Regions from separate parts of the Serratia aquatilis genome, predicted to be linked through region 1. Evidence: riboswitches for the same ligand, from Rfam matches in the RefSeq annotation. Region 1 holds a riboswitch; the other holds the start of a gene.
The links. A riboswitch is a leader RNA that binds a small molecule or an ion and turns the genes downstream of it on or off. The one in region 1 is predicted to bind fluoride.
Positions count from the first base shown of each region.

Region 2: linked by a shared signal. The riboswitch ahead of SAQUA_RS03420 (manganese-dependent inorganic pyrophosphatase) and the one ahead of crcB (fluoride efflux transporter CrcB) in region 1 are both predicted to bind fluoride.

Region 1 covers NZ_CP173186.1:3,762,117-3,771,275, reverse strand. The annotation lists gene SAQUA_RS17140 (Ig-like domain-containing protein) at 1-294, opposite strand, end outside; gene SAQUA_RS17135 (diguanylate cyclase) at 1,329-2,777, shown strand; gene SAQUA_RS17130 (YnfU family zinc-binding protein) at 2,782-2,943, opposite strand; gene SAQUA_RS17125 (cold-shock protein) at 3,223-3,711, opposite strand; gene cspE (transcription antiterminator/RNA stability regulator CspE) at 4,013-4,222, shown strand; gene crcB (fluoride efflux transporter CrcB) at 4,333-4,716, opposite strand; fluoride riboswitch at 4,789-4,851, opposite strand; gene SAQUA_RS17110 (diguanylate cyclase) at 4,996-6,060, opposite strand; gene tatA (Sec-independent protein translocase subunit TatA) at 6,462-6,668, shown strand; gene lipA (lipoyl synthase) at 6,764-7,729, opposite strand; gene lipB (lipoyl(octanoyl) transferase LipB) at 7,722-8,393, opposite strand; gene ybeD (DUF493 family protein YbeD) at 8,547-8,813, opposite strand; gene dacA (D-alanyl-D-alanine carboxypeptidase DacA) at 8,918-9,159, opposite strand, start outside.
Region 2 covers NZ_CP173186.1:744,509-753,667, reverse strand. The annotation lists gene SAQUA_RS03450 (fimbria/pilus outer membrane usher protein) at 1-1,018, opposite strand, end outside; gene SAQUA_RS03445 (molecular chaperone) at 1,110-1,817, opposite strand; gene SAQUA_RS03440 (spore coat U domain-containing protein) at 2,204-2,713, opposite strand; gene SAQUA_RS03435 (spore coat U domain-containing protein) at 2,723-3,262, opposite strand; gene SAQUA_RS03430 (hypothetical protein) at 3,920-4,204, shown strand; gene SAQUA_RS03425 (hypothetical protein) at 4,759-5,217, shown strand; fluoride riboswitch at 5,361-5,437, shown strand; gene SAQUA_RS03420 (manganese-dependent inorganic pyrophosphatase) at 5,478-6,494, shown strand; gene SAQUA_RS03415 (universal stress protein) at 6,525-6,953, shown strand; gene eno (phosphopyruvate hydratase) at 6,968-8,254, shown strand; gene SAQUA_RS03405 (VIT family protein) at 8,485-9,159, shown strand, end outside.

The sequences.
Region 1 (9,159 bases):
TTCATTGCCCTTGCTGGTTGCAACACCACGGGCAAGGGATTCGGCCGACTGCGTCGCATCGTTGCTGGAAAGGACATTTGCCAGTCGGGTGGCGGCCGTTGCCGTTGCCTGCTCTTCTCGCGTCGACGCGCGCTTTTTGGTTGACGTTTCTGCCATAACAGCTGGGGTGAAGGCGACACCCAGCGGGAACAGTGCCTGTGTGACAATATTGGCCCAGGCTAATGAGACGGATAAGTTTGATTTTCTGAATATTTTTTTGAAGGGCTTTGATTTTGAAAGGCGACGTTTCTTCATGTTTATTGCCCCATTCTAGTTTATGGCACAGTAGTTCATGTTCCGTATTAAACGGTTTACTTAAGTAAGGCAGATTGTTGAACACAACGTCAGGCAGTCAAACAGACACACAAGCAAAGTGTAAATTTATTCAAGATTAACAGGCGTGTAAAAAGTATAGACACGAATACTGTACGATGCACAGATGCTGGTAACTTTCAGTCAACTTGGTCACCTATTCAATGTTCAGCACTCGATGCTTTATTGATTTCTCAATTAGTTATGGGAAGATAAATGCCCATCAGGCTGATTATTTGAAATAAATGAACACAAATTTAATAGCGTAGATTAACTTAATGAATAATACTGATAATTGTAGGCTTGTTTTTATTATGGTTATTTTGGAGCCTGAAGTTTGAATAAAGTCGGTCAGAAAATATTGAAGTGTTGCCTGATGAGATCATGAATACCTAAGGTTTTTTAAAGTTTCTCTACACGTAACAACGTGAACCGATGAAAAAGCCGCTAACCCGCTCAGTAACAGTGATTAGGAGTGTTCGCTTCTTTACGAATGGATGAAGTTTTACGGGATTTATCATTGCTCTTCTGCGCTATTTACAGGAAAATAACTGTAATGGTTAGAGATTTCTAAATGCATGCTCAATATTGTTTTGATTTCTTACTTTTTGATAATTTTCCGAGCTATACCCAAAATAATTCGAGTTGCTTGTAGGCGGCAACTGAGCGAATCCCCAGGAGCTTACTCAGGTAAGTGACTGGGGTGAACGAAGGCAGCCAACAACCAAGCAATTTGAAGTATGACGAGTATATATCATCTTGATACTATGCTTGTCTGTGTTATGAAGGGGTCAAGAAGGATCCTAAAACATGCGAACTGCTTAACGTGTTAACCTGACTTGGTTAAATATGGCATTAGGCGGTTTTTAACAGGTTTACTCAGTTGTTTTTAATGATGATTATTTCAATTCTTACTTTGCCGGGAATGTGTCTATGCTAATAGTCATTGCGGTTGTCATCACCTCATGGATTAGACTATGAGTGTTGAGACATATCCCAAACAGCGTCTACCTGCGACGATACTACTGGTTAATATATTCCTGCTGACGTTCCTGCTTTCTTTGTTCGGCATTCTTACCAGCCCGTACGGGGCGCTTGCTCTGTTTTGGCCAGTGAATGCCATATTGCTTGGCTTGATGATACGCAAACCTGCCTATGCTACTCCGGCAGGGTGGACAGCGATGTACATAGGGATGGTCGCCGCTGACCTGATAACTGGAGAGAGTTGGTCACTTTCGATTTGGCTGAATGTTTGCAATATGGCGCTGATTGCGACTGGCTATGGGGTGATGCTTATATTGCCGCAGTCCCAGCGGCGTATGGGAAAGCCTCAGGCAATCCTCTATGTCTTCACTGCCTGCCTGCTAGGGGCTGTAGTGGCTGCTTCGCTGTCATTATTGAGTACCGACAGCCGCTATAGTAATACGGTATTTAATGCCTGGATGGCTTGGTTTACCGAGCAGTTTTCTACTAACTTATTGATTTTGCCAGTTTGTCTGGCTGCTCCCCGCCTAAGGCACTTGCTGCGCGTTCGGTTAAGCGGACAGTGGCGGGCTTGTCTCCCTCTATTGGCGTTGCTGTTTTCGTTGGCTTTCAGTGTGTACATTGGTGGACCGGGGGCAATTGCTTTTCCGATCCCTGCATTGTTGTGGTGTGCCGTTCGTTATGAGCTATTTACGGTAACCCTGTTGGCACTCCTCACCGGTATGACAGAAATTACCAGTATTTCTGCCAATCTGATGCTGTATGGAACACCGGGAACCCGTGGAGCAATCATGGATACGCTGATGTCGGCACGATTAGGTATTGCTATGCTGGTCATGGGCCCGTTGATTTTATCCAGCTCTATTGCTGTCAACCGCAAATTGCTACGCAGGCTGGAACACAGTGTCAATCATGACTTTCTGACGGGGGCAATGGTGCGCAGTGCCTTTATGCGGCAGGCCAGGTTGATGCTGGAGCATAAAAATCAGTCGAAAGAAGCCGTGTCACTGCTGTTGATCGACATCGACCATTTCAAATTGCTCAACGATACGCATGGCCATGCCATTGGCGATCGCGTTCTGGTGGCTTTCTCACATATGTTTCGACGTGAAATACGTCATGACCAGTTGTTTGGCCGTCTGAGTGGCGGGGAATTCGCCATCATGATGCCTAGAGCATTAGGCATGCAGGCGCTTGCATTGGGAGAGTATTTGCGCAAAAGGATAGAAAACGACGAAATGAACCTTGATGGTAATGTGCAGTTACGCATCACCATTAGCGTTGGTGTCGCAAGTTTGGCAATGAATGAAGTGAAATCATTGGAACAATTAATGAATATGGCGGATATCGCACTTTATCGAGCCAAAACTCAAGGCAGGAATCGCGTTGAGTCATTTAACTCGTCCACCGGTAAACGCCAGAGTCATGTCATATTCAAATAGTGTATTAACCCTGTTTAGGAGCAAATTGGGTGCCGCAATTAGGGCAAATCAGTGTGTTGTGTTGACGCAGTTTTGAGCACTGTTGTTGCGTTACATAAGCACACTTGGGACAGACAATTTGGGTGGTACGGTTATTGAAGCCTTTAACGCTCTTGGATTCAGACATGGCGTGTACCTGTGTCAGGTGAAAACCTACGCTAACACAGGTCATGGTAAATTGCTTTGATTGTTTTTCCGCTTTATATACTCTTCATACTTCAAATTGCTTGGTTGTTGGCTGCGTTACTCGGCCCATGTCGGGCCTCGCCCCTTCGGGGCCGCTGCAAGCAGCGTTCAAATCTGCCAAGCATATTTGTCTTTCACCCCAGTCACTTACCTGAGTAAGCTCCTGGGGGTTAATGAGCCTCATCCCTGAGGCTCAGTTGCCGCCTACAAGCAACTCGAATTATTTTGGGTATAGCGCTTTTAATGCTCGTAATGTTTCATCAATATCGATCTCATGTTCTGAGAAGGTGTGCGTAATCTTCTGGAAGGTCAAGATCGATAGCATTCGCACTGTTTCCATAGCTTTGGGCGTTTCCGCTGCCTGCGGACGGATACGATTCATCAGCAAACCCACTGAAAGTACCGTATTTTCTTTATCTACATCCGCTTTTACCGGTAGTTCTTTGGTGAAGGTATGGAAGGATTGAATGCTGGAGATTTTAATTCTCTCATTGGCAATAGTGATGTATTTGCTTGGTGCCTGGATTTTTACAGCGAAGGCTGACGGCCCTTTAGCGTTGTTGGTTGGTTCAAAAGTCACCAGAGCATTTTTTTTAATCAACTCAGGGTTTTGCACTTTAATCACGTGAAAATAACGATTTTCCCCGTTTTCATCGGTGATAAAACCGAAGCCTTTGTCTTCAAAAAAAGTCGTTATCTTGCCGTTCATTGTCTTTCTCATAAAGTCGTTCGAAACAGTATTTATGATAGCGCGGAATGCCCTGTAGTGACAGGGCTTAGAATTGAGTCGCGCTAGGTGGTAAAGGAGCTCTCTTTCAAGTCGACGCTGGAGGATCTGGTTGCTCTATCGCCAATCGGTAGCCGTAGAAATTACTAAATCTTCATGATTGCGGATTTTTTCACTTTTTATCGATTTTATGTGATCTAGGTTGTGGACAAAATCCCATCTAATTGCTGTACTGTACATGACACACATTTTGTGTCTTACATTCACGTTAAAGGTAAGTTTGATGTCTAAGATTAAAGGTAGCGTTAAGTGGTTTAATGAATCCAAAGGTTTCGGCTTCATTACTCCGGAAGATGGTAGCAAAGACGTTTTTGTTCACTTCTCTGCCATCGCTAGCAATGGTTTCAAAACTCTTGCTGAAGGCCAGCGTGTAGAATTTGAAATCACGAACGGTGCCAAAGGGCCATCTGCTGCTAACGTTATCGCTATCTAAGCTACAGTAGCCAAAATTCTTAAAACCCGCTCTATGAGCGGGTTTTTTATTGGCTATTTGCCAGGTGTGGCGCAAGATACGCCGACTCGTGTATCTTGGAAGGGCGCAATCTATTGCCCGCAGATCCAACGAATCAGCATAAAGGCCAGCAGTGTCATCGCCAACGAGCCGGCAAGATTGATCAACATATTCGTAATAGCCCAGAAAAAGCGCCCGTCCTGCAGTAAATACACCACTTCAAGCGAAAAAGTAGAAAACGTGGTTAGGCCACCGCAAAAACCGGTAGTGATCAGCAGTTTCAAATTGCTATCGATATGCGTCATGCGGGCAAACAGCGCCATGGCCAGGCCGATGATAAACCCCCCCAGAAGATTGACAGACAGCGTGCCTAACGGAATATGCTGATGTAATGGATTCATTTTGAGGCTTACTGCCCAACGCAGCATACTTCCCAAACCACCGCCAACGAAAACTGCCAGTAAAGAACTCAACATGCTTGATAAACCCTTTAGGAAATAGATAAACCTCAGAAAGGTTTGGGCGTAACGCTACGCACCTCTCTGAGAGATTGCGTAGACATCATCAGCCAGCAATGGCGGTTATGGAGGAATGCCATCTCCGTTTTCTGCCTGGTTGTTTTCACCAAGCATCATGAATTTTACACCTTGGCGCATCCCTTTTGTAGTATCGACGGTTTTCACGTAAGGAAGCCATGCGAGACCCGCTGATTGATCGCCTGCTATGTTCATAAGCAGGCAAGAGAAATGGCTGGGTTAACACTGTGATACTGCATGCTCCAGGCGGTTGCGACCATTTTTCTTGGCCCTATACAGAGCGTTATCTGCGGCTTTCAACCACTCTTGGTAGCCCCCCATTTCTGGTCGGTAATCCGCTACACCGGCACTGATATGCAGCTTCAAATCCGGCGCCTCGCGGAAGGTCATTTCATTCAATCTATCCTGGATACGTTTTATTGCCTGACTCGCCTGCTCGGCCGTTGTGTTAGGCAGCACAGCACCAAATTCGTCGCCGCCGTAGCGGCCAACAATATCTACGGTACGGAATCCCAGCACCAGTTCTTCTGCCAGGACGATCAGGGCTTCATCACCCAGAGCATGACCAAAGGTATCGTTGATCATTTTGAAACGGTCAACATCCATCAGGATCAGCGTGGCTGCGTGCTCATAGCGTTGGCAACTGTCAAATTGATTATGTAATAGGTGTTCCCAATGACGACGGTTGTAGAGGCCAGTTAAGCCATCGCGCATGCTGATTCGTAGTAGCTCCTGCTTCTTTTCCGCCAGGCGCTTTGCAGTACGATAGGTAACTAGACCAAGAAATACCGGATAGATGAAAATCATCGGTAAACAAAGGTATACCTGCTGCAGGGAGGTTTGGGGATTGAAGTGAAAACCTAGCAATGCGCTGGTGACTACTGCCCCAATGATTTGGGCTGCCAATCCTTTGAAAAACAGGTGTTGTCCGCCGGAGGCAATATTATTCATTCCCATCATAGACAGGATCACCACAGTCGGTAGCGCGTTGAAGCCCATTATCGCAATCCATACGCCGCCCATTAGCGAATCTATCAAAAGATTACGGATCTCTGTTGAGAATGGATTTTCGGCACGGATTGACAATTGATAAGCGATATGCGGCCAAATAAAACCATTAAAAAATAGCAGGACCCAAACAATAACGGGTGGATGCAGAGGATAAAGAGCGGCAAGCACGCAAAAGAAACCAATCCCCAGGCCAACGATGCGAGGTTGATAGATTCGCTTGGCAAAACTGAGGCCTGAACGCCGGGTATTAGTGTTCGATAGCGCGATTGGCATCCAACGACTCCCTGAGTTTAATTAAACTAGACTATCATGTCCTTAATAAAAGCAGAATAGCTGGAAACATGCCTTATAATTAAAGCATATGCCCAAAATAATTCGAGTTTCATGTAGGCGGCATGTCTGAGAGTCGCCAGGAGCATAGCCACTATGTGACTGGTGCCTGGAGCAGATTTGAACGCTGCTTGCAGCGGCCCCGGCGGGGTGAGGCCCATCAAGTAGCCGGACGAAGCTAACACCCATGCAGCTTGAAGTATGGTGAATATAGAACGCCTCTGGAAGATCTCACTCTGTTACATGTTCACTTTGTTTTAGCCGGTGGAAAGTCGCTTAATACTCTTAAACGATGTTTGTTTCCTCGCCGCTTTCTGCGGCATAGTTGAATAAAGAAGGTGAATATGGAAGGTATCAGTATTACCAAGCTACTGGTTATTGCAGTGTTGATTGTCTTGCTGTTTGGTACCAGCAAATTGCGAACTTTGGGGGCGGATCTGGGAGCTGCGCTGAAAGGTTTTAAAAAGGCTGTCGGTGATGATACTCCTCCTGCGCAAAACTTGGCTGAAAACCAATCTGCTCAGCAGAGCGTGGAAAAGAAAGACATTTAAGCATACTTTCCATTTGAAGAATAAAAAACGGATACCTGAAGGCATCCGTTTGTATATTTTATTATTCGGTGAAGCGTAACAAAATATTACCCGATTTACTTCACTTCTATCCCTTTCGCCTGCAAATCTGCATGGTACGAAGAACGGACAAACGGGCCGCATGCTGCGTGGGTAAATCCCATAGCCAATGCTTCTGCTTTCATCTCATCAAATTCCGCTGGGCTGACATAGCGTTGTACAGGGAGATGATGGCGGCTTGGCTGCAAATATTGGCCGAGCGTCAGCATAGTCACACCATGACGGCGCAGATCCCGCATGACTTCCACGATTTCCGCATTGGTTTCCCCCAAGCCAACCATTAAACCCGATTTGGTCGGGATATCCGGATGGCTTTCCTTAAAACGCTCCAGCAGTTTTAGTGACCATTCGTAATTGGCCCCTGGGCGTACCTGGCGATAAATACGTGGTACGTTCTCCAGGTTGTGGTTAAACACGTCGGGTGGCGTGGCGGTGAGGATCTCCAGTGCGCGATCCATTCTGCCCCGGAAGTCTGGCACCAGGGTTTCAATCCTGATATTCGGGCTCTTTGCACGGATGGCCGCAATACAGTCTGCAAAGTGTTGGGCACCGCCATCGCGAAGATCGTCGCGATCAACCGAGGTAATAACCACATAACGCAGGGCCATATCGGCAATGGTTTGTGCCAGTTTTTCAGGTTCATTGGTGTCTGGCGCAACCGGACGGCCATGGGCCACGTCACAGAATGGGCAACGACGGGTGCAGATCGCCCCCAGGATCATGAAGGTGGCTGTACCGTGGTTAAAACACTCTGACAGGTTTGGGCAAGAGGCTTCTTCGCAAACCGAGTGCAGACCGTTCTTACGCATTGCGGCTTTAATGCCTTGAATGCGTGTAGAGTCGGCAGGGAGTTTGATTTTCATCCACTCAGGTTTACGTAACAGCTCCTGCCGCTCGGTGACCACCGTTTTTACCGGGATCAACGCCATCTTATCTGCGTCGCGGTATTTAACGCCGCGTTCCATCTGAATCGGTTTACTCATAATTGTGCAGGTTCCAGTTACGAAGCTCGACCATCTGGTAGCCGAGTAAATGAACAAATTCCTTGATCAGAATTGGATGTACATCTGCTATGCCAATACCAGGTACCAGCGCGCTGACTTGGGTCATTTGCATGCCTGCATAACCACAGGGATTGATACGCTGGAAAGGGGACAGGTCCATCTCAATATTCAGGGCCAAGCCGTGAAACGAACCGCCTTTGCGGATCCGTAAGCCTAATGAACAAATTTTCTGTTCACCGACGTAAACACCGGGTGCGTCAGGGCGCGCACGAGATTCGATCTTGAAGTGAGCGAGCGTATTGATAACGGTATCTTCGAGGGCAGAAACCAGTTGGCGTACGCCCACTTTGCCGCGTTTCAGATCCACCATCACATACAGCACCTGTTGGCCGGGGCCATGGTAGGTGACTTGGCCTCCGCGATCGCTCTGTATCACCGGGATATCGCCAGGAGCCAACACATGCTCTGCTTTACCTGCCTGGCCTTGGGTGAACACAGGATAATGCTCAACCAGCCATAACTCATCAGGTGTAGATGCGCTGCGGTTATCGGCAAAGTAGTGCATGGCTTGGGATACAGGTTCATAGGGCTGTAACCCCAGTTGGCGCAGAATGATCTTATTGTGTTGCAAGCAAGGCATCATCAGGTTACGGAAGTGGTAAAAAGTATTATACCGGGCGCTCTGGTCTGCGACCAGCGTTTATCCCTCTACCTGTTATCGACCACCACGGCTTAAATAGACAACCCGGACAAGTGAAGGCTTGTACCGGGTTGCAAAGCGGTTTTTACGCAGAAATTACAGCACCATGCGAACAATCTCAAGGTTGCCCAACTCTTCATACAGAGTTTCCACCTGATCGATATCGGTGGCGGTGATAGTGATAGAAACGGATTGGTAATTACCTTTGCTGCTTGGTTTAACCTGTGGATTGTAATCACCAGGAGCATGACGTTGCACCACTTCAACCACCTGGTCTACCAGCTCGGGTTGTGCCAGCCCCATGACTTTGTAAGTAAACGAGCAAGGGAATTCGAGCAGTTCGTTCAGTTTAGTTTTTTGCATGTGAATGCGCTCCATGGGTGTCGCTAGTCTAAAAATTATAACTCCCGCAGGAGCGGGAGTTAATATTGATCATTATGTGGGGTCGAAATCGCCCAATTCAAGGGTTAACCGAACCAATGGTGGAACATCAGTCGGATGTAATCCACCATGCGGCTGAAGAAACCGCCTTCTTTCACTTCGTTCAATACGACCAGCGAACGCTGATCGATCGTTTTGCCATCCAACTGGAAGTTGATGCTGCCAACAACCTGGTTTTTAGCTAGCGGGGCATGAATTTCTGGGGTGGTAAGCACATAGCTGGCTTTCAGGTCTTTCATACGGCCACGTGGAATAGTCAGATAGACAT
Region 2 (9,159 bases), 2.4 Mb from region 1:
TGCCGTAGCGATAAGTCCCACTTAGGGCGGCATTCTTGTAGCGATCGTCCTGCCAACCATAATTGTAGCGCAGCGCCCCCGCTGAAAAATTGAAGTCGCTTAATCCGGGGCGCAACATGTCAGTCTGGATACTATAAGGAATACGGCTAGAGACCTGCCGACCATTGGCATCGGTGGTCACCACGGTCATTGTTCCATCACCGTTAATAAAGGGTATGTTATTGATAACATAAGCCCCAGGGTCGACATGAGAACTGGCCGACCGGTAGCCATTCACGAAGAAATCCAGCGAAGAGGGCGTCGACGCTGTGCCTCTCAGACGCAACGAGGGATAAGTAACAATATCGGGGCGTAGCGTGTAGTCCCGACGGAACTGTATCCCCCCCATGTAGACACCGCCAAACCCATTACCCGAATCGGTCTGAATATCACCTAAGATCAGCTTTTGTGCGCTACTGCGGTTATTGAAAACCCAGCTGGTGTTCAGTCGTTTGAATCGGGAATACCCCTGCCCTCCTTGATGCATATTGATATACTGCCCGGAAAGATTCACGTAACCAAAGTGATTAAAGTAACGCCCGTTCATCCAGGAAGAGAAATAACGGCTATGGTGGGGGTGCTCATCATAAATATCGTAATCGAAAACCAACCCTGGGGTAACGTTCTCAGCGTAATAGGGAGAATTCCAGCGATCCGGAATTTCAACGTGCTGTAACGGTATCCAATCTGGTGGGATATCGATCGCCAACTCCAGCGTTTTGGCATTATATGTGGCTTTGACCCCGCTGATTTTGTTGATGTCCACATAATGATCCTTCACCGGGTAGCCAGCATAACGGATGTGCAGGTTGTCTAGCGTCTCTGTGGGCAGTGCAATAACGCTGCCATTCATGATCACCCGCTCAGGAGAAGTTAAATGTTTCCCGTTCTCACTGATACTGACCATGAAAATAGGGTCCTGCCCGGTGTTGCTCAGAGTAGGAATAGTGTCGACGTAGGTTGCAGCATGAACCATCATTGTCGGCATTATCATTAGCATACATGCCGTAATTTTATTCAATACCATTTCGTTCTCGCTCCCAGCCAGGCGCAGGAAATGTTGCCGTTGCTCATCGCGATGGATGAATTTTCAGGGCACTCACCGTTGCAGGGATTAAATGATCATGAGGAAGCTCGATCGCCATTTTGGTATTAGGCAGAACATAGCTGACCGGAATATCCTGGTGATAACAAGAATTCTTACCGCATTGAAAATCAACGGAAGTCATTTTAATATGCGTTTTATCGTGATTCTCTATCAATAACTTATTATTTTTGACAGACCAGATTAAGTGATGTTTTTCTTTTGGTACACCGTCAGCACCAGGAAGAATATCTGGCGGTAACGCCTGCCCATAGGCAAACAGCGGAAGAATGTATTGCATGCGTATTTTTATATTGTTCTGCGTGCTTTCCTGGTTTACATCAGGCGTAGGTAACTCGTCGATAATGACTTTAAAGTCATGTTCTTGAGCATCTTGATTGTTGATGCCATAGATTCTTATCGGAACTTTTTTTTGCGGTGGGATAATGGTAAACGCAGGAACCGTATAGACCTCATTCTGTTCCGCATACAGATTCTTACCATCTGCCTGCCGCCAGTTCAGTACCCGCACTTGTAGACTGACACTATCACTACCCACGTTTTTTAACCAAAAAACGCTATTTTTAGCACTGCCAATAAAAGAAATAGTAACTGGCCAGATCTCCATATTCGCTGCTGCGAAGCAATGAACAGAAAATGCCAGCATGGCAAATGAGAATAGTAGTCTATTCATAAGTTACCCCAAAAATAATTCGAGTTGCTTGTAGACAGCAAAAGAGTGACAAATCGGTCAGGGACCGATTTGAACAGCGCTTGTGCTGCCCGCAGGGTGAGCCTCAGGGATGAGGCTCATTAGGCTGTGTCCCTTAATTGCACGCGAGCGCCGCTGGCGGTCATTTGCGCACAGGGCAAGGCGTGAGCCGCGAGGTCTGGTGGACCAAATAAGCGGCGAACAACGCAGCAATGCGCGCAAATGGCCCCAGCCCGAAGGGTCGCGCCCCAAAAGCCCGTTCGAAGTAAAGTCGGGCTTGAACAGAGGGCCACTCTGCCCTTCACCCTCCGCCTTGATAACGGGCTTTTGGGTCTGCGACGGCACCACGGGCAATTAAGGGACACAGCCTAGTAAGAGACGTTTATAGTTGCTGTGTCCGTATAATGGCCGGGTATAAGTGGCGACGGAGGATCTTTTATTTCTACGTCAACTTCAATTTGTTTATTTAACTCATCGGGAGTGAACATAATTGGGTTTTTCCAATCAATCTTCTTTCCCTCTTTTACTGCAAAAATTTGGTAGGGGATCAGTTGGCCATTTTTGCCATCTAATGCCAATGCCCTACTGCCCCCACTTAATGGATGCTGCCCAGCATCAATACCAATGGTTGCATTAGCTCCAGGCGTACACTGCAGATTAAAATAGATTTGGCGGGAAACCGACCGTTGACCAATCAATAAGTCAGGCAGGTCCACAGAAAGCTTATTGCTCCCTGTGAACCGGCAGCCATTATTTATACTGGCCGTGACATCAAACTTTGCACTGACCTGCTGACCGGCTGCGGCTTGTACCGGGGAGTTCATAACGGATAAACCCAGCACCAGTAGCAGGGTTGTTGAAGCCAATTTGATGCCCATAGCCTTCAGTTACCAGCTTATTGTAGCTTTGATGGTATCCATATACTTCCCTGCCTGGGCATTCTCCGGCAACGTCACCTTAGCATAGATAGCAACATCTCCCGAGCTGGCAATCTTAATTGGCTGATTAGGTTTGATAACATTAGTACCCTCCTGATCGGTGGCGATGGTATAGGGCATTTTGGTTTTATTATCTTCATTCAACATATTGTATATGTCTTTATCACCTTGTTTCCCAGCATCTAATGTCAATGAAGGCTGCGCACCTGCCGTACACTGCACATTCATTTTATCTTGTGCGGTCAGTTGTGAGCCTGCTGTTGCGCCAGTATCAGGAAAAGTCAGTGTCATCCATTGCTGACCATCCGCTATGGCGGATAAGTCACTTGGCTGTTGGGCCGATTTAACAACGCAGCCGGGTAGTACATTCAGGGAAACTGAAATTTCTCCAGAAATAGAATTACTATTGACACTGGCATTCGCTATTACGGGAATTGCCATCATCAGAAGCAGGCTGAGGCTTCCTCTTTTAAAAAAATGGTGTTTCATCTCCACCCTCTTTGGTATTCATTGAAAATTTTCGAACAAACTAAATTAATCACAAAAGCAATGGAATACGTTATTACCAATGAAAAGGATTAAATCTATCGTTTTTATCTATCTAAAATCCTGCACTCAAAAAAACCTAAGCCATTGTTTTTCATTCGATATAATTGATATCACCAGGCATACAGGAAACATTTTATTTCAATACCAAAAATTATCTTACTCTAATAAATCTGGTTTTCTTACTTTTTGATATATTTTTTTACTCATTATTATTCATAAGATAATTTTCATAATAATAGATAATTTCTTCATGAAATAAGCCTTTTATTAATCAATTAGAACAAATATTCAACAAATATCGGCATTCTATGTTTAACCATAGTTATTAAAATATCGGAGGTATCTTTCTTATATTATCTACATAAAATATTTCGGATTACAGCGCAGAGGCACCATAACGGAAGGCTAAAGGATCAGGCCTGATAAATTTTTAACCAAGCGTGCTACCGACATTCCTCTCGTCTTTTGGGTATCAGGCAGACTTCATCACCAGGTGAAAATTAAAGCCGTATATGTTTAGTTGAATATAAGCACGTTAAACTGGCAACATTGTTATCCATAAGCGATGTTAAAACATCATAGTCAGGAGTCTATGCAATGAAATCCTCAACCGCCTTTTTATTACTTGGAATAGTAGCCTCATTTAACTCTTTTGCTACGGGTATTATCAGCCCTCAAAAACCTGATATTTCATGGCAACAGAAAGATAATGAAAACCATTGTATTGGCAATACCTGCTTTAAAATTCAGGAGAATCAACCAAACAAGTTTGACCGGTTGAGCAAAACCGAACGTCGAGAAATAATGGACCCTAACTCACATTTTGATCACGACAATAGCGAAAATAGAAGGAGTTTGACATTACACTTTCATCATAATTAACAGCATCCTAATATTGTGTATACTCGTCATACTTCAAGTTGCGTGGGCATTAGCTGCATCCTCTAGCCCCAGCCACATTGTGGGCTATGCTCCTGGCGACTCGCGGTCTTGCCACCTATATGCAACTCGAATTATTTAGAGTATATCCTTTGGGAGTATTTCATTATTTCCTGGCACATCTCATTCACTGTTGGCTACTTATACTCCCTCATTAGAAAGCATTCATAATGCCCCGTATTATCCAGGCTTAACGAGTTTTCTGTAATTAGTTAAATTATCCCTTCCAGCTATACCCAAGTTACTTCAAGTTGCATGTAAGCGGCAACTGAGCGACAAATCTGCCGGGAGCAGATTTGAACACTGCTTGCAGCGGCCCCAAAGGGGCTACAGCCAACACCCATGCAGCTTGAAGGGCGACGAGTATATACTCTCTACACCGCCCTAACACACTTAATAATAAAAAATTACACTTCCTAATACTAATAGAGTATTAAATACCCTTGCTCTCTTGATGAACCATAAAGCATAAGCTCAATCGCTTCTGGTGAAGAACAATGAACAAAAAAACAACATTAGCCCTTCATAAAAAAATCATATTAGCTTTTTTTTACATACTTGCAGTTAATACTATTTTTGACTTTATATTCTTTATGTCAAACTATTTTTCACCTGCACCACAGTTTAATTTAAAAATTACTTTCTTTGCTTTTATAATAGACTTTCTGATTGTCATTTTTGGATTGATTAGAAAAATAAAACCTGTGCTTTTATTAGTTTTTCCTAGTGAAATAATATACTCCATTTACCTGACCAACTTTACCAGCTACTACTCGAACGCCATTGATTTACTATTGCAATCAATGGTTTATATGATTTATATCTATGGTATCTCTTCTATGTACTATGTGAGTGGGAGCAAATACCTTAAATTTCATTTCAGCATTCCTGGTGTTATAATTACGGCAGCGTTTTCTATTTTTCTATCCATTGTCACTCTCATCAAGTTCTTTTAATCAGGCAATTTACTCCCTCTGTTAGCTGGCCCGGTACTGAGTGAGTAAATGTCTCACTAAACAAATCCCCTCCCCTGGAACTTTGGAAGCATCATAATCAGCGGATCATTCCTATTGCGCTCGGAATAAGTTTCATATAAACTTCGCATCAAGGTGATGGTGTTCCACCTTTCCCAAACCGCCGAGTTCATTCGAACCGGATGATGACACCTGATATACAATTTTGCTTTCTCTATTAGGCAGGTATGTCAGGTATTCTTATGAAAAAAAATTATATTACTCCCCCATCAATACCGTCAGAACAGGCTCAGATCATTCACGTTTTCGGGCACCGTAATCCCGATAGCGACAGTATCTGCAGCGCACTGGTTACCGCAGACTGGCTCAATTATCGCGGCCTCTCCGCTAAACCCTTCCGCTTGGGAGAATTAACGCCAGAAACCCGTTACATCCTCAATTCAGCTGGGGTCAACCAGCCAGACCAGTTAAATAAAAACCTCACTGACGAGAAGGTGTGGTTAGTCGATTTTACTGACGTTGAACAGGGACCGGATTCCCTGCCAGCCAGCGATGTCATCGGTATTATTGACCACCATCGTTTGGGTACGTTGATCACAAAAAATCCCCCTGATGTCTGGGTTCGCGCTGTCGGCTGCACTGCAACAGTGATCTTGCAGATCCTCACCCTCGAAATCCCGATGCCGCTTTCTGCAGCGCAAGCTACGCTGCTGTTGGGAGCCATTCTGAGCGATACTGTTGCGCTCAGCGCTCCCACAACGACAGCTCAGGATCGGGCAGCCGTCGAAACATTGCGTAAAATCGCCCACATAAACTACGACGATTTCGTCAGTGGGCTTCTTGCCGCGAAAACCGACGTCACTGGGCAATCTGCCGCACAATTGCTCAGTCGTGATGCCAAAAACTATCAAATCCACGATTTATCCATTCTGTTATCCCAAATCGAAGTGCGTAACATGGCAGATATTGCCCCTCTCCTCCCTTCTCTGCAGCTGGAGCTAGAACGCACCAAGAGTGGAGCTGGCCTGGATATGGTGGTGCTGATGGTCACAGACATTACGCAGCAAAACTCCATTCTCTATTTCTCAGATAACCAGATTTTTGCCCACCGCCAAGTGGCATTGGCTGGCATGACTAGCAGAAAAAAACAGGTTCTCCCGTGGTTGACAGATCGCTTATGCACAATAGATTTAATGGGGCAGGAAGGGGAACTACACACCCTTAATCCGCAAGATAAGTTATCGCCAACACACCTGTAATCTGGTCTATCTACTACTAGGAGGTGGTGTATGCAAGTATACAGGCACGCGTTGTTGCTGGTTCAGAACGAAACGGATGGTCAGCTAATGTTACATCATGCTGAACGGCTATCGAAAGAAATGGCAACACAGATCACAATTGGTCATATCAGTTCTGACTATCGGGAACTGGATTACACCAGCGACTCGCTTACCAAAGATCGCCAATCTCGCGAAGTAATTGAAGCAAACGCGATGCTTAGCCACTTGGTAAAACTCTCCAATATCCAACTTGACGTGAAATCCATCGTCAGTATCAACCGTTTCAAAGACGTTGAAACCCTGGTTAAAAACGAAGGTATAGATCTGGTCATGTTGGGGCATAAAAACCGCCTGTTCGGGGTTCTTTCCTCCTTTTCCTTAGAGTTCATCAACCACCTATCGGTTGATGTACTCATCAAACACATTCCAACTCCCTAGATAAGGTGACTTCTATGAGCTATGAAATTGAACGCGTATATGCAAGAGAAATACTGGACTCCCGAGGTAACCCGACCATTGAAGTTGAAGTGACGTCGATGGGTGGAATTGTTGCACGTGCGTCAGTGCCTTCCGGTGCAAGTACTGGCTCGCGCGAAGCGATGGAACGTCGTGATGGCGATAAACATCGCTTTGGTGGCAAAGGGGTTCTGGAGGCAATTAACAGCATCAATACAGAAATTAATGATGCCCTGCTCGGGTTTGATGTTCGTCGGCAACGCGATATCGATAATTGCCTGATTGCCTTGGACGGCACAGAGAATAAAGCGCATCTGGGGGCAAATGCGATTCTCGGGGTATCCTTGGCGGTTGCACGCCTGGCGGCACAACTATCGCATATGCCTCTTTACCGCTATCTGGGGGGTATTGGCGCCAATCTGCTGCCCGTTCCCTGCATGAACATTATCAATGGCGGGGTGCATGCCCGCTGGCAAGGTGCAGATTTCCAAGAATACATGATTGCGCCATGGGGCGCGCCTTCCATGCGTGATGCGGTGCGCTGGGGCAGTGAGGTTTACCAGGCCCTGCGTCAGGTGTTGCTGGAAAAAGGGTTATCTACCGGTGTTGGTGACGAAGGTGGTTTTGCTCCTGCTGTTGCTTCAAACCGCCAACCGCTGGAACTGATTGTGCAGGCCATTGAACGAGCAGGGTACAAACCAGGTGAGGATATTGTCATTTGTATGGACCCCGCCTCCAGCGAGTTTTATTCCAATGGGAAATACACCCTTCGCAGCGAAAATGCCGAACTCAACGCACAAGAAATGACGGATTATTACGCTCAACTGGTGAAGGATTTCCCTATCGTGTTGATCGAAGATGGCTTGGCCGAAGACGACTGGGCTGGCTGGCGTATTCTGAGTGATGCTCTGGGCGACAAAGTAGAACTGGTCGGTGACGATATTTTTGTTACCAATGTGAAATACATTCAACGGGGCATCGACGAGAAGCTGGCTAATGCAGCGCTGATCAAACTGAATCAGATTGGTAGTTTGAGTGAAACTATTGATGCAGTGCAACTTTGCCACGACAACGATTGGGGTGCCTTTATTTCACACCGCAGCGGTGAAACCATTGACAGTTTTATTGCTGATATGACCGTGGCACTCAGAGCTGGCCACTTGAAAACTGGTGCCCCCAGCCGAGGGGAACGCATCGAGAAATATAACCAGTTGATGCGCATCGAAGATCAACTGGGCGATGCGGCCATTTTTGCCGGTAAGTCTGCCTTCAAAAAACGCTAGTTTTGTAGTCGATATAATTCGAGTTGGATAAAAGCTGCGAAAGGGCTAGTCACTGAGCGCAGCCAGCGCACCAACAACTTGAAGTATGAAGGGTATATACCAAATGCCTCCTGAGCCGAAGGGTAATGGAGGCAAGTTGGTTATAGCACTGGATCGTTTATCGGTTTATCCTGCCTGAAATGCTTGGCCATCAACGGTTACGCAACACCGGAAGATAAGGGAGCACCAGGATGCACAGAGAACGACACAGCATAGAAAAAATCGGCTGGCTGAGAGCCGCTGTTCTTGGCGCAAACGACGGCATCGTCTCTACCGCAAGTCTATTACTGGGGGTGGCAGCAGCCAATGCCACGCATCAGAGCCTGCTATTGACGGGTATTGCCGGTTTGGTTGCTGGTGCCATGTCGATGGCGACGGGTGAATATGTCTCGGTATCTTCCCAATCAGATACGGAAAAAGCCGCTTTAGCCGAAGAGCAAGCGGAACTGGATGCTGATTATCAAGGGGAACACCGCGAGCTAACCTCTATTTATGTCCATCGGGGCCTTGATTTGGCACTGGCCAAACAGGTCGCAGAAAAACTGATGAACCACGATGCTCTGGGGGCGCACGCGCGCGATGAACTGGGGATATCAGAAATCACCACCGCGCGTCCGTTACAGGCGGCCTGGACCTCTGCGTTGAGCTTTGCTGCTGGAGCGATATTACCCTTACTGGTAGCTTTTATTACCAGAGCTGATTGGGCAATCCCGGCGATTGCACTTTCCGCATTGCTTTCGCTGGCGATCCTAGGCGGCATTGCAGCCAAGGCAGGGGGAGCACCAATACGCCCTGGGGTTATCCGCATAACTTTCTGGAGTGCACTTGCGATGGGCGTATCATCCGGTGTGGGCGCACTCTTTGGT